One region of the Bacillus sp. P4_D3 genome, then DNA from elsewhere that is predicted to be linked to it. Evidence: riboswitches for the same ligand, from Rfam matches in the RefSeq annotation. Region 1 holds a riboswitch; each other region holds the start of a gene.
What was found. A riboswitch is a leader RNA that binds a small molecule or an ion and turns the genes downstream of it on or off. The one in region 1 is predicted to bind S-adenosylmethionine.
Positions count from the first base shown of each region.

Region 2: linked by a shared signal. The riboswitch ahead of AC1DTM_RS04535 (ABC transporter permease) and the one ahead of mtnW (2,3-diketo-5-methylthiopentyl-1-phosphate enolase) in region 1 are both predicted to bind S-adenosylmethionine.
Region 3: linked by a shared signal. The riboswitch ahead of metK (methionine adenosyltransferase) and the one ahead of mtnW (2,3-diketo-5-methylthiopentyl-1-phosphate enolase) in region 1 are both predicted to bind S-adenosylmethionine.

Region 1 covers NZ_JBFUIN010000114.1:3,911-7,935, reverse strand. The annotation lists gene AC1DTM_RS13750 (2-hydroxy-3-keto-5-methylthiopentenyl-1-phosphate phosphatase) at 1-523, opposite strand, end outside; gene mtnW (2,3-diketo-5-methylthiopentyl-1-phosphate enolase) at 520-1,764, opposite strand; SAM riboswitch class I at 1,829-1,934, opposite strand; gene AC1DTM_RS13740 (pyridoxal phosphate-dependent aminotransferase) at 1,987-3,177, opposite strand; gene AC1DTM_RS13735 (carbon-nitrogen family hydrolase) at 3,192-4,025, shown strand, end outside.
Region 2 covers NZ_JBFUIN010000013.1:20,154-25,795, reverse strand. The annotation lists gene AC1DTM_RS04560 (DUF3981 domain-containing protein) at 1-1,387, shown strand, start outside; gene AC1DTM_RS04555 (multidrug effflux MFS transporter) at 1,505-2,764, shown strand; gene AC1DTM_RS04550 (hypothetical protein) at 2,797-3,243, opposite strand; gene AC1DTM_RS04545 (hypothetical protein) at 3,509-4,021, shown strand; gene AC1DTM_RS04540 (DUF3951 domain-containing protein) at 4,040-4,255, opposite strand; SAM riboswitch class I at 4,427-4,531, shown strand; gene AC1DTM_RS04535 (ABC transporter permease) at 4,669-5,586, shown strand; gene AC1DTM_RS04530 (ABC transporter permease) at 5,603-5,642, shown strand, end outside.
Region 3 covers NZ_JBFUIN010000022.1:16,105-21,746, forward strand. The annotation lists gene AC1DTM_RS06230 (iron-sulfur cluster biosynthesis family protein) at 1-92, shown strand, start outside; gene AC1DTM_RS06235 (DMT family transporter) at 338-1,243, shown strand; gene AC1DTM_RS06240 (hypothetical protein) at 1,272-1,493, opposite strand; gene AC1DTM_RS06245 (ATP synthase subunit I) at 1,785-2,168, shown strand; gene AC1DTM_RS06250 (hypothetical protein) at 2,277-2,474, opposite strand; gene pckA (phosphoenolpyruvate carboxykinase (ATP)) at 2,771-4,357, opposite strand; SAM riboswitch class I at 4,586-4,707, shown strand; gene metK (methionine adenosyltransferase) at 4,877-5,642, shown strand, end outside.

The DNA of each region.
Region 1 (4,025 bases):
CTGCTTGTAAATCAGTAATGGAATCTCCTATCACAATATGAAAATCATCTTTAGAGCTTAGTTTCCGAATTAATGATGATTTACAGAGACCACAACTATGCTGACATTGCTCGTCACAAGGGTGCGGCCATTTAACTTCAACAAATTCTCCTGAAAAGTCAGTTGCATTACAATAAATTTGTTCTTTAGGGATTATTTCTTGTAAGAGTGGATAGACGAAGAAATCCATTCCACCTGATATAACGTAAAAGGAAATGTTATTTTCATTAATAAATTGTATGAATTCATGAAAACCTGTACGGATTTCAGCAGTTTCTTGTAAAAACTGAATAATATCATCGTGTAGATTAATAGGTATTAATCGAAATAATTGAGAAACACCTTCTTGAATAGAAAGTTCTTGCGATAAAATTTTTTGCTTTATTTCCTCTGCTGCTGGTGGTGCGAATTTTTCCATAATGGACATGATATTATCGTTATTTGTAATCGTACCATCGAAATCACAAAATACTTGAATACTCATAATTTCACCTCATGAGAAGGATTTCCCCATATTTGTAGTGCGCTATGCAAATTTATTTCATCCACTTCATGGAGTGGTTTACCTTGTAAAGTAGCTTCAATTGCAGCACGGAAAGCTTTGCCACCACCTTGAGCTCCATTTGGATGCCCATGAATCCCGCCACCGGCATTAATAACAACATCCTTACCAAAATCTCGTAGAATAAAGGGAACGAAACCAGGATGAATTCCAGCAGATGGAACAGAAAAACTTTTCTTGAAATAGTGGTCTTCCTCAGTTAATGCTTCTGTAATGAGAAGAGCTTCCTCTTTTTCTAATGCAACGTTGCCGTATGGTGATGGGAATAAAGAGAAATCAGCACCAGCGTAACGTAGTAATTTTCCAAGTAGTAATGGAGAAGAGAACCCGTATAGTTTCGATGACGAATATGCGCCACTTACAGCAGGGTGTGCCATAATAGGAATTGGAATTTCCTCGTCTTCTACAAGTGATTGCAGTACATCTAATCCATAAGAAAATACATTAAATAAAAGAATGTCTGCTCCAGCTACCACCGCACGTTTCGCGTTCTCTTTTAAATCATAAGTTCGCCCTGTTAAATTTACTGCGTATAAAGTTTTATGTCCGTAAGTTTCGTATACAGATTGTAAAACTTCTTTCCCAGATTCAATTCTTTTTGTAAGTGGTGTTAATGAGTTTTCGAATAAAATTTCATCATCTTTTACAATATCTACGCCTCCAATTGCCTGATCGCGTAGTTGAGTTTTTAAATATCCAATATTCCGTCCTATCATCCCTTTAAAAATACTCATTAGAAGAGGGCGATCTTGAACTTGTAACAGGTTTCGAATGCCTTCGATTCCAAATTTTGGTCCAGGAAACTGTTTCTTTAATTCGTCTGAGAATGTTAAATCAATTAGTTTAATTTCTCCATCTAACGAAAGTTTTCCAAATGTTGTTGTCAAAATGGCTGGTAAGTCGGGGCTAAAGTTCAGCGATGGATAATGAATTTTAATGAGTCCACGTGATACTTTTTTGCCAAGGTAAGAGTTAATATGTTCTTGTTCGTCTAACGCTTCAATATGAATGACATTGCCTTTATGTTGTTTTAATTGTTCTTGTAATAAGTGTGGCAAATGAGTCCAAGAGCCAATTGTTAAACCAATTGCAATTTGTTCCGCTTTCTTTTCTAAGTTGTGAGAATCATCGTGGATTAAATATGTCGCTATAATTCCGCTCATTGTTATAACCTCCTAGTTAAATAAAAAAACCTCTCAGCTAAGGAGAGGTTTTTTTACAACCAGCTCCTTATCTGTCAGCGTAACGCTGCGAGAATTAGCACCGTGTCTACAATTGTAGATCGGTTGCCGGGTTTCGTCGGGCTCGTCCCTCCACCTGCTCTTGATAAGAAGTATTTAGAAATGTTTAAATTTTTAAGATAACTGAATTTTGTCAGATATTTTTTATGTTGTCAATGACTTTTTGAAAAAATTTAATTTATCAATTCGATTAATTGCTTCTCGTAATCTATCTTCTGTATGCAAGAGACCAACACGGACATACCCTTCGCCGTGCTCACCAAATCCAACACCAGGAGCAACTGCAACGTGTGCTTTTTCTAGCAAAATATCAGAAAATTGCTCAGATGTATATCCTTCTGGTACAGGAAGCCATGCAAAGAATGATCCGGTTGGAATATCTACATTCCAACCAATTGAGTGACAAGCTGAAATAAGAGCATTTCTCCGAGATTCATAACTATTAACAAGATCTACCACACAAGACTGCGAGCCTAATAGTGCTTCGCGGGCAGCATCTTGAACTGCACCAAAAATACTAACATACATATGATCTTGCAATAGGTTAATTGTTTCGATGACACTTTCATTCCCCACTGCAAAAGCAATACGCCAGCCAGCCATATTGAAAGTTTTTGATAAAGTGTAAATTTCAATTCCTGTATCTTTGGCGCCGTCTGCTTGCAAGAAACTAACAGGCTTTTGACCATCAAATCCGATAGCACCGTAAGCAAAATCATGAACAACTAATATATTATGTTTACTAGCAAAATGAATGGTTTCATCAAAGAATTCTTTTGATGCAGTAGCACCGGTAGGATTATTAGGATAGTTTAAAAACATTAACTTGGATTTCTTGGCAATAGAGTCATCAATTTTTGTATAATCTGGTAAAAAATTATTTTCTGCAATAAGCGGCATTGTTTCAAAGTGCGCTTTTGCTAAAGCAACTCCGGATAAATAATCTGGATAGCCTGGATCTGGAACGAGAATGGTATCACCAGGGTTTGTAAAACAAATTGGTAATTCTACTAATCCAGCCTTTCCACCAAACAAAATAGCAACTTCAGTTTTTGGATTTACTACTACATCATATTCACGTTGATAGAATGTTGCCACGGCTTCTTTTAAGCTTTCATGTCCGCGAAATGGCGGATATTTATGATGAATGGCCTTTTCAGCAGCATCTTGTAAAGCTTTTACGATATGCTGTGGTGTTGGTTGATCTGGATTACCTTGACCTAGATTAATAACATCGTGACCAGCTGCAACGACTTTGTTAACTTTTGCAACAAGTGAAGCGAAAAATTGTGTCGGCAATGATGTTACTACTTCGGAAGGTTGAAAATTTTTCATACTTTTCACCTCTTTTGAAAGTTGTTACAATTCTAGTGACAAATGATATAATCTTTCCAGTATTTTGTAAAGAAAAAATTAGGAATGGGGCGGACAAAATGAAAGTCGCATGTATTCAAATGGATATTGTCTTTGGTGATGTAGAAAAAAATATTGAGAACGCTAAAAATAAAATAAGCGAAGCGATGAAAGAAAGACCAGATGTTATCGTCTTACCAGAATTATGGACAACAGGATATGATTTAACAAGACTTTCTGAAATTGCAGATAGGGATGGATTGGAAACGAAAGAAAAGTTGAAAGAATGGTCGAAACAATATGGTGTACATATTGTTGGTGGTTCCATAGCGAAGCAAACAGAGCAAGGTGTTACAAATACAATGTATGTTGTAAACAATGAAGGGAATCTAGTCAATGAATATAGTAAAGTACATTTATTTCAGCTTATGGATGAACATAAATATTTAGTAGCTGGTAATGAGACAGGTGAATTTAAGCTAGATGATGTAGAGTGCGCTGGCACAATTTGCTATGATATTCGTTTTCCGGAGTGGATGCGTGTTCATACTGCTAAAGGTGCAAAAGTTTTATTTGTTGTAGCAGAATGGCCATTAGTACGTTTAGCGCATTGGCGTTTGCTTTTACAGGCGAGAGCAGTTGAAAACCAGTGTTATGTTGTAGCATGTAATAGAGCAGGAAAGGATCCGAACAATGAGTTTGCAGGTCATTCTTTAATTGTCGATCCTTGGGGTGAAGTTGTAGTAGAGGCAAATGAAGAGGAATTTATTTTATTTGGAGAGCTGAAATTCGAGAAAATTAAAGAGGTTCGCAAAGGAATCCCAGTTTTT
Region 2 (5,642 bases), on a different contig from region 1:
CTATTTTGGTTATTTGCACGATATAGTAATCTCGCAAAAGAAATATGATTCGGTCGTGAAGGTAGAGAAAGATATTTCGGAGCCATTTACTGAAAATGACCAACCGTTTACAGTTCCGCCTAAAACAGCGGAAAATAAAATGAAAAAGGTATTTGGTGATATTCCGAAAGTAGCTTATTTTGAGCTAGGGGAATTAACGCCACAAATGGTAAATGGTGAAGCCTTGTATGTAGCACCGATAGAAGTTTCGGGATTTTTTAAAGCACGTAAAGCGGAAACAATTCCAGGTTACGTAACAATGTCAGGTACAAATCCTGATGCGGAAGCGAAATTACATCTTGGATATAAAATGAAGTATGTACCAAGCATGTTTTTCGGTAATAAATTAGAACGTGTTGTTCGAAAAGCAGAGCCAGATTTAGTTTTTAAAGGGAAACCAAAATTTGAAGTTGATGATAAAGGAAAACCGTATTATACAATGACATACGGTGAGTTTATTTCAGGAAGATCAGGGTTTGAAGTAGAAGGCGTTGTCGTTGTTGATGCACAAACAGGTGATGTGAAACGATATGATAAAGGGAATGCACCTAAATTCGTTGATGGTGTATTAAATCATGAAACAGCATCTACGTTAAATACGTACTTCGGAAAATATATTCACGGATTTTGGAATACGAAATTCTCACAAACTGACATGAAGATTCCGACTGAGTGGGGGACGAAGGAAGGCGTTACGCCAATCTTCGGAAAGGATGGTAAACTGTATTACTTTACAGATTTCACCTCTCCGAAAGAAGGAGTAGATTCTGCCCTCGGTTACTCATTAGTTGATGCACGTACAGGAAAGTTGTATTACTATAACGGAAAAGAAGTGAAGGGAATTATGGACGGTTCGGCTGCTACAGAAGTAGTGGATAATTCCTTTAAGAGAGAGAAATGGCATGGAACAATGCCGGTTATTTATAACGTATATGGTAAGCCTTCTTGGATTGTACCGGTTATTGATGACGGGGGATTAGTACGTGCTCATACTGTTATATATGCTTCTAATGCAAAAGTGTTTGCAACAGGTTCAACGCAAAAAGAAGCACTTGAGAATTATAAAAATGCGCTGAGTGGAAGTGGTGATTCATTTAGACCGACTTCAAATGGGAAAGAAGCGCAAAAAGAAGGTACTGTACAACGTGTGTATAAAGAAAAATCAGGTGAAAATACGATTGTGTACGTACTATTAGAAAACGAGCAAAAAGTATTCATGGTACCGGCGAAGAAATTCCCATATGCAATGTTTACAGAAGTAGGAGATCCAATTCAAATCACATATTTAGACACAGGAGAAATGATGGCATCTGTATCTAAATTTACAAATAGTAATTTGAAAAAGTAAAGCGATAGAGATTCTATCGCTTTTTTTACATTATTAAACAGGAAAATACGGTATACTTGACGTATATTTATGTTGTAACTATAATTGTTACGGTTAAGTAGTTATATGAAAGGGTGAATGGAAAAAGTGAATGAAGTTAATCACGAAGTATATAAACCTGTAAAAACAAACAGGTTATGGATGATTCTTGTATTAGGGACACTTACGGCAATTGGGCCATTATCTATTGATATGTATTTGCCTTCTTTACCAAAGTTAACGGATGATTTACAAACGAGTGCATCCCTTGCGCAGCTTACATTAACTGCTTGTCTGCTTGGGCTTTCAGTGGGACAGTTATTTGTTGGTTCAATTAGTGACATTTACGGAAGACGCAAACCTCTTATTATCGCTCTTATTATTTATGTTGCTTCTTCTTTACTTTGTGCTGTTGCACCATCTATTTGGAGTTTAGTACTTTTACGTTTCTTACAAGGTGCTTCAGGATCTGCTGGTATCGTTATATCACGTGCAATGGTACGTGATATGTATTCGGGTTCTGAAATGACGAAGTTTTTCTCACTGCTTATGCTAGTAAACGGAGCAGCACCTATTTTGGCACCGATTATTGGAGGGCAATTATTACAGTTCACATCATGGCGCGGCGTTTTTATCGTTCTTGGAGCAATTAGTGTATTCATGCTAATATCATCTACTTTCGTATTACGTGAAACATTACCTCCTGAAGAAAGAGAGACAGGTGGTTTGTCGGGAACGCTGGCGACATACGGAAAGCTTCTGAAAGATCGTTTATTTATGGGTTATGCATTGTCGCAAGGATTAGTAACAGCTGCAATGTTTGCTTATATTTCTGGTTCACCGTTCGTGTTGCAAAATATATACGGGGCATCACCACAACAGTTTAGTTTGTTCTTTGCAATTAACGGTATCGGTATTATTATTGCTAGCCAAGTTACTGGCCGCTTAGCAGGGAAAGTGAATGAGAAGACATTATTTGTTTCCGGTATTGTTATTGCGGCTGTTGGCGGTCTATCGTTACTACTTACAATCGTATTAGGAATAGGTCTAATCGGTGTTTTATGCTCGCTATTTCTCGTTGTATCAAGTGTTGGGGTTGTATCAACAACTGGCTTCTCGTTAGCGATGAGAAATCAAAAACAAGCAGCAGGAACAGCATCAGCTTTACTAGGTTTATTACAGTTCATTTCAGGAGCGCTTGTTGCACCGCTAGTAGGTATTGGCGGAAGTAATACAGCACTTCCTATGGGTGTTGTTATAGCTCTTTGTGAAATTGGTGCTGTGTTATGCTATTTATTCATGGCAAAAAGAAGTGAGCAGCAGTTTGAACTGCAACAAAAACAAAATTTAGAGGCTTAACAAAAAAGAGCTGATTCAAACATTTCTCTGAATCAGCTCTTTTTTTCATTTCTTTGAAATAACTCATACATATTATTCATGATCGCATCATATAAGAAAGCAAGTTTATCCCATACCCAGCGGTTACTGTCGACCTCTTTCTCCCCGCAGTCAATAATATCAGTATGATCTGTAATTCTATATGCCCTCTCAACGATAATAGGAGCAATCTTCGGTATGCGTGGAATTTCTTTTAAGACATCTGCAAAATTTCCAATGTAGACATGACCGATAATCTCGATTGTTAATGATTTATCCGATATATTTAGCACAGTATGAAATTGATTTGTATGTTGTTGTTTTAAATATTGGGCTAACTTAAATGGAGCATGTTGCTTTTTTAATACGCGGCGAAGGTTTTCTGTGTTTTCAATATGAAGTGATCTTTCACGAATAAGGACACGAATATCTTCTCCCATAAAAGGTATTGTATTGTACATAGGTGATTCTCCTTAAAAACTTAACTACGCTTGCGTTATGCATATGTAAGTCTAGCATGGTTTGTTCTCTATGTGTGCTTACAGTTTTGTAAGGTAGAGTGGTGAAGTTACTTGCATAAAGTGACGATAATGTGACAAAAATGTGTGTATATTTATTAAGAGATCATCTTAAGTGCAAAATTTAGGACGTTCTCGGTATAATAAAACAAGTGGAGATAAGAGAAACTGTAATTCGTAGTAGATGTAGATAAAAGGAGAATAAGAGATGAAGAAGGTTTTCGGTATTGCAATGCTTGGGGGTATGCTCCTTCTAGCGGGATGTAATGGAAATAAAGACACGAAAGATACGAAGGAACCGAAAGAAAAGGTAGAGCAATCTACTGAACAGACAGAAGATACGAAAGTGTATCGTGAGGTACATGAAAAGTATGATGCGAAGATGAACAAGGAAATTAATAAAGCGTTACAGTTATTTGAAGTGGCAAAAGAAAAGGGCGGTAAGGAAATAACTAATGCTAAATTTAAGGAAGACGTGCAAAATGTAACAACGGGCATGTTAGAAGATATAGATCATATGCGTAAAGAAATTCATGTACCGAAGTCGAAAGAACAAGAACATGAAATGTATGTTGGTTTCTTAAATGAATCAGAACAAGCGATGAAAAAATTACAGAAGTTAGCTAAAGAAGAAGATTCATCGTTGATTCGTGATATAGAAATTAATTTTTCAACAGCATCGACATACTATAAACGTTTTCAAACAGAAACGAAAAAATAACCTTGCGCATGCGCAAGGTTATTTTTTCTTCTTACCATCTCCGTCTTCATCCTCGCATACTAATACCTTCTGCTCTTCGTGAAATTCTGAAATTGTTTGTCCAGTAATATTATCGAAGGGTGTATAAAAAGAAGTGATACGTTTCTTTTTAATGAAGAGTTTATAGAAACCAATGATAACGAGTATGACAATTGTTAATGGCAATCCTATAGTAGCCAGAAGTAAGGGATCCATCTTATAACTCCTTTAAAGTAATTACCTTTATTATAAGTTAAAGTAGTGATTTTAAGAAATAATGCCATCAAAAACTGATTTTTCTAAATATATCCAATTAGATTGACTTTTCATTTTTTCAGAATTATAATTCAAAATATACAATTTGAACCAAATAATAATATAGCAATTTACTTATCCAGAGAGGTAGAGGGACTGGCCCTATGACACCTCAGCAGCGGGTTCTGTAATAGAACACCGTGCTAATTCCAGCAAGCAAGGCTTGAAAGATAAGTGATGGGCATAGTTTTATTAAGCCTTGATCTTATTTTTTAAGATCAAGGCTTTTTGTGTTTTAAGAAGTGGAAAAGGAGTAATAGGAACAAATATGTCAATAAAACAAAGTAAATTCATTTGTTTAGGGGGTTATCGAAGTGTATGTTATTAAAAAACTATCGGTTATGGTGTTTACGCTATGGGTCATTACGACAGTAACATTTTTAATTATGCATATTATTCCAGGGGATCCATTTTCGTCAGATGCGAAAATCTTTCCTGAAGAAGTGATACAAAACATGAGAGCTAAGTATCACCTGGATGAACCGTTATGGAATCAGTATGTTGCTTATTTGGATGGGGTAGTTCATTTTGATTTTGGTGAATCTGTTCAATCAACAGGTCAAGGTGTATCGGAAATTATAACAACTGGTTTTGGACCATCGGCAATTATTGGTTTACAAGCACTTGTTATTTCATTGTTAGTCGGAATTGCCGCAGGTACATTTGCCGCGCTATATCATGGGAAAGTGATTGATTATAGTGTGAGCTTGCTTGCGATTCTCGGTATTTCTATTCCTAGTTTTATTTTAGCGCCACTATTTATACAAGTGTTCGCCATCCAATTTGAATTACTACCAGTGGCGTCGTGGGGAACGTTTGAGCATACTGTATTACCTTCTTTCGCATTAGCGCTCGGGCCAATCGCAGTTATTACAAGATTTGTTCGCTCTAATATGATTGAAGTGTTGCAGAGTGATTATATTAAGCTAGCGAGAGCAAAAGGTATACCAATTAAGAAAATCATTATAAGACATGCTCTTCGAAATGCAATTGTTCCGGTACTTACATTTGTTGGCCCATTAATGGCTGGACTTTTAACAGGAACTTTCATTATTGAAAAAATCTTTTCAATTCCTGGTTTAGGAAAATATTTTGTAGATAGTATTTTTAACCGAGATTATCCGGTAATTATGGGAACAACCATTTTCTATAGTTCGCTATTAATTGTATGTATTTTTATTACAGATATCATTCATCGTATTGTTGATCCGCGTATTCGTTCTATTACGTAAGGAGGGGAATGTTTAAATGGGGGCTTATGAAATTAATGACCAGTTATTAACGAATG
Region 3 (5,642 bases), on a different contig from region 1:
CAGTTGATTGGCATGAAGTTGGAGGGACTTTTCAGTTGAAGAGCCCAAGCCAGTTTTATAATCCGAATATGAAGTTACATGTTCGAGTATAGTAAAGAAAAGGCGGCCCCAAAAAAATTTGGAGCTGCCTTTTCTTTATAGTATAGGGTGATACTATTGTCGTTTCTTATTGATAAGTCGATATTCTTTTTCGAATCGCTGATATACTTTGAAAATCGTCTATAAAATTTCATTTACTAAGATAAGGTTCTTCATACAATAAAAAGATTTTTTCACATAATGAAATGTACACGTGATTGAATTTTCCGTATAATTCTCTTTGTGGAGGGGATTGCGCATGAGAAAATGGGGAATTGAGTTATTAATTTTAAGTGTCGTTATTATTTGGGGGATTAACTATACGATTGCGAAATATGGACTTTTAGAATTTACGGCGATTGAGTTTACTGCAGTTCGAATGATGGCAGCAGCACCACTACTGTTATTACTTACGTTCTTTATCGAAAAGTCACTTTATATGGAGCGAAAAGATATACCAAGATTAATCATCGTTAGCACGGTAGGTATTGTACTGTATCAAACGTTATTTATGGAAACTGTACAATATACATCCGCTACAAATGCCTCTTTACTCATTTCTATTTCACCTATTTTTACAACTTTATTTGCGATTTTCTTGAAACAAGAAAAATTTTCTTCTCGAAAGTTAGTTGGTTCCATGATTGCCTTTATTGGTGCTACATTAGTTTTAGTAGCGGGGCATTCACTCGCTAGTTCTTTCTACGGAAATGGGATTGGACTTATTGCATCAATATGTTGGGGACTTTATCCCGTTTTAGCAGGACCGCTTATTAAAAAATACTCAGCATTACGTGTTACTGCATGGTCTACATTAGTTGGAGCGATTCCGCTCTTATTGTTAAGTGGTCCACATGTATTTGTCATGCCATTTCACATTACACACGGAATGACACTATTTGCTTTACTATATTCTATTTTCTTTGTAACAGTATTCGGTTTAGTGATGTGGTATGTTGGTGTTCAAAAAATTGGTGCGTCACATACGATGGTATATATGTATATAACACCGCTTGTAGCTGTTTTATTTGCAGCTGTATGGGCAAATGAATATGTATCGTTTCAACAAATAATCGGTGGAATTATCATTTTCTTCGGTCTATGGTTTGTGAAATCGGAGAAAATAGAAGCGCACTCTACCGTACAAGAACCTATATCAAAATAGGAAAGCAGATTACCTATGATCTGCTTTCCTATTTTTTTATTTTTGGTAAAAAGATGAGAAACAAGATAGCAGTAATAAGTGGAATTAAATTTAAAAATGGAATACGGAAGAGTGTAATAAGAATAATACCTGGAAGAAGAACACCGAGGACAGCATAGAAAATACTATGTCTTTTCGTGTACCAATACAAGGAAAGTCCAATAAGTGCAGGGACAATGAGGTGAATGAGAGCCATTAAAAAATAAACCATTAGACGCCCCCTTTATTTTTGTGCTTATTACATCATATCCGTATGTTCATAGATTGATATCACTTTTTTCATAAATGGACGAAAAATGTTTGGAAAAACGTCACATTTATGAGGGATTCTACATTATAAATCTTGTATAATATTATTTTCTAAAAGCATTTTAACAACATAAACATACAGTTTATGTTGTTTTTAATTTGAATGAAATAGATTTTAAGTAGCATGGACTCGAAAGAAATGAGTTATATAGCTTTGGTTGGATAGATAAAAACTATTGAAGGGGAGTACAACATGATTAGTATGTCATTAAGGTCGTTTAAAATTCAATCGTATTATCTACTAGGTATTCTGTTATTAGGCTGGATGTTAACACCGTTTTCAGCACATTTTCTAGGTGCAGGAATTGGACTTATTGTAAGCATGTATTGTGTTTGGATTTTAGGAAGGCGTATCGAAAAACTTGGAGATAGTATCGTAAAGAAGACAAAAGCGCCGACGCTTGGTATGTTTAACCGCTTTGCAGCTGCCATTTTGGGTGCTATTATTATGTACGAAATTGAGCATCATATGGTAATGTGGGCATTTGCAGTAGGGATTCTGGGTGGTTATTTCTTAATCGTTGTGAATTTAGGGTATTATAGTATGAAGGATGAAGAAGAATTAATAAAGGGCTAAAAGGGCTTCTTTTTTAGATGGAATAGAGGATCCGGCGGTGGATAGTACAACAGGAAGCGTAACTTTGTATAAAATATAGGTTTCCGCTTCCAATAAGTTAATATGAAATCACTTAGTAGTATGACTCTTAGGTTCTTTAAAAAAGTTGGATACAATACAACAAACTATTCCGATAATTAGAATAATGTATTTTATCGTTTCACTTGTATGCTCAAATAAATTAACGTTAAGCATCACAAGTCCCCAAAACATTTGAATCGCTCCATAACTGAATAAAATTTTTCCTGTACGAGAAAAATTTTTCATAGGCCTCACCCTTTCCTGTATATGTAAATTATATCATGGGAAACTACAAACGAATGATTATAAAATGAATTTTCTGTAAATTTATGGGTATTGGTATGCGATAGATGAAGAGATTAAAGTTTCACTTTATATAAGATATAGAAAGAAGCTTACGTTTTTAACGTAAGCTTCTTTTTTATGTAAGTGTGTGTAACCGTTAAGCCGCATTGGGTTTTGTCGGTGAGTACGCGGAACTTTACGGTTACACGACACTTATTCATATGAGTAAAAGGGTTATTCCAACAGAAAATTTGTAATTAAGCGATTGGACCGCCTAAGTTAATAATAGCTTCAGAAACGCTATCGAATTTTTTGAAGTTTTCTTTAAATTCGTTTGCAAGCTCAATTGCTTTCGCTTTGTAAGCATCTTTATCAGCCCAAGTTTGTTCAGGCATTAATACTTCGTCAGGTACACCTGGAACGTGACAAGGTACTTCAAGGCCAAAGATGTCGTGTTTTGCAGTTTCAGCTTTAGCAAGTTCACCGCTTAGTGCTGCTTGAATCATTGCACGAGTGTAACCTAAGTTCATACGTTTACCAACACCGTATTCGCCACCAGTCCAGCCAGTGTTTACTAAGAATACTTTTGCATTATGTTTCTCGATTTTTTCACCAAGCATTTCAGCATAACGGGATGCATCAAGCGGTAAGAATGGTGAACCGAAGCAAGTAGAGAATGTAGCTTGCGGAGATGTAACACCGCGCTCTGTTCCTGCTAGTTTACTAGTGTAACCGCTTAAGAAGTGGTACATAGCTTGCTCTTTTGATAACTTACTGATTGGAGGCAATACGCCAGATGCATCAGCAGTTAAGAAAATAATTGTATTTGGATGTCCTGCAACACTTGGCAGTACGATATTGTCAATCGCATGCATAGGGTATGCAGCACGTGTATTTTCTGTTAAAGTAGTATCGTTATAGTCGGCGATGCGTGTTTGACCGTCAATGACAACGTTTTCTAAAACGGAACCAAATTTGATTGCATCGAAGATTTGTGGCTCTTTCTCATGAGAAAGGTTTACACATTTTGCATAGCAACCGCCTTCAATATTGAATACACCGTTATCAGACCAACCGTGCTCATCGTCACCAATTAATTTACGGTTTGGATCAGCAGATAATGTTGTTTTGCCTGTTCCAGATAAACCGAAGAATAGTGCTACGTCGCCTTCTTCGCCTACGTTTGAAGAGCAGTGCATAGAAAGAATGTCTTGTTCAGGTAGTAAGAAGTTCATAATAGAGAAGATTGATTTTTTCATTTCTCCAGCGTATTCTGTACCACCGATTAGTACGATACGTTTTTCGAATGAAACCATAATGAATGCTTCAGAATTTGTACCGTCAATTGCTGGATCTGCTTTGAAGTTTGGTGCAGAAACAATTGTGAACTCTGATTCGTGAGTTGCTAATTCGTCTTCATTTGGACGAATAAATAATTGATGTACGAACAAATTATGCCATGCATATTCGTTAACAACTTGAATTGGTAGGCGATAGTTGCGATCAGCGCCAGCAAATCCTTTGAAGATGAATAACTCTTCTTTTTCTTTTAAGTATTCTAAAACTTTTATATATAATTTATTAAAATGTTCTTCAGAGATCGGTTGGTTCACGGCTCCCCAAGCAATTTTGTCAGCAACCGATGCTTCCTTCACAATAAATTTATCTTTAGGAGAACGTCCTGTGTATTTTCCTGTTGAAGCAGAAACGGCACCAGTAGAAGTTAATTTCCCTTCGTTTCGCATTAATACTTTTTCCACTAATTGCGGAACACTTAATTGAATCTGTGCATTGCTTCCGTTCAATAATTCATGTAAACCAATTTGGACATTCACAGTACTCATATTTATATACCATCCTTTTCATTTAATGAAATATTTCTCGTAATCCCCATCAAGAGTATAACACAATTATATAAATAATGTATACTATTTATTTATTTTTGTTTGTGTGAATGTATCATTTCCTTATTAATATTTCATTCTATGCGTATTGAGAAAAACTTTCAGGAAAATGTGAATATTAATTGACAAATGAATATCATTTCTTTAGTATAGGTTGGGACGGATACTCTCTTATCCCGAGCTGGCGGAGGGACAGGCCCGATGAAGCCCAGCAACCTCACTTGTAGTGGTAAATACAGGTGAATAGGTGCTAAAACCTGTGCGAGGCTAACGGTCTCGAACGATAAGAGCAAAGGGCAAAAAGCAGTATGCAAGTAGCAAATTAAACCTTTCCTCTATGTTAAGTAGGAAAGGTTTTTCTGTATGCTTGTGTGGGAGAATAAATGTATGTCGCAGTTTGTGGCAAATTAAGGATGAGTTCCGTACAATATATACAATTACTGTAGGGAGGTTTACCACATGACAAAAAAACGTCATCTGTTCACATCTGAGTCTGTAACTGAAGGACATCCAGATAAAATTTGTGACCAAATTTCTGATTCAATTTTAGATGCGATCTTAGCAAAGGACGCAAATGCACGTGTAGCTTGTGAAACAACTGTAACAACTGGTTTAGTATTGGTAGCGGGGGAAATTACGACTTCTACTTACGTAGATATTCCAAAAATCGTTCGTGAAACAATTCAAGGCATTGGTTACACACGCGCAAAATATGGATTCGATGCAGAAACTTGTGCAGTTTTAACATCTATCGATGAGCAATCTGCTGACATCGCTATGGGTGTTGACCAAGCGCTAGAAGCACGCGAAGGTCTAATGACTGACGCTGAGATTGAGGCAATTGGTGCAGGAGACCAAGGTTTAATGTTTGGCTTCGCATGTAATGAAACACAAGAATTAATGCCACTTCCAATCTCGCTTGCTCACAAATTAGCTCGTCGTTTAACTGAAGTACGTAAAGATGACACATTATCATACTTACGTCCGGATGGAAAAACGCAAGTTACAGTTGAGTATGATGAAAATGGTAAACCTGTACGTGTGGATACAATTGTAATTTCTACACAGCATCATCCAGATGTTACATGGGAAGAAATCGATCGCGATTTAAAAGAACATGTAATTAAAGCTGTAGTTCCAGCAGAATTAATGGATGGAGAAACGAAATTCTTCATTAACCCAACTGGCCGCTTCGTAATTGGTGGACCACAAGGTGATGCTGGTT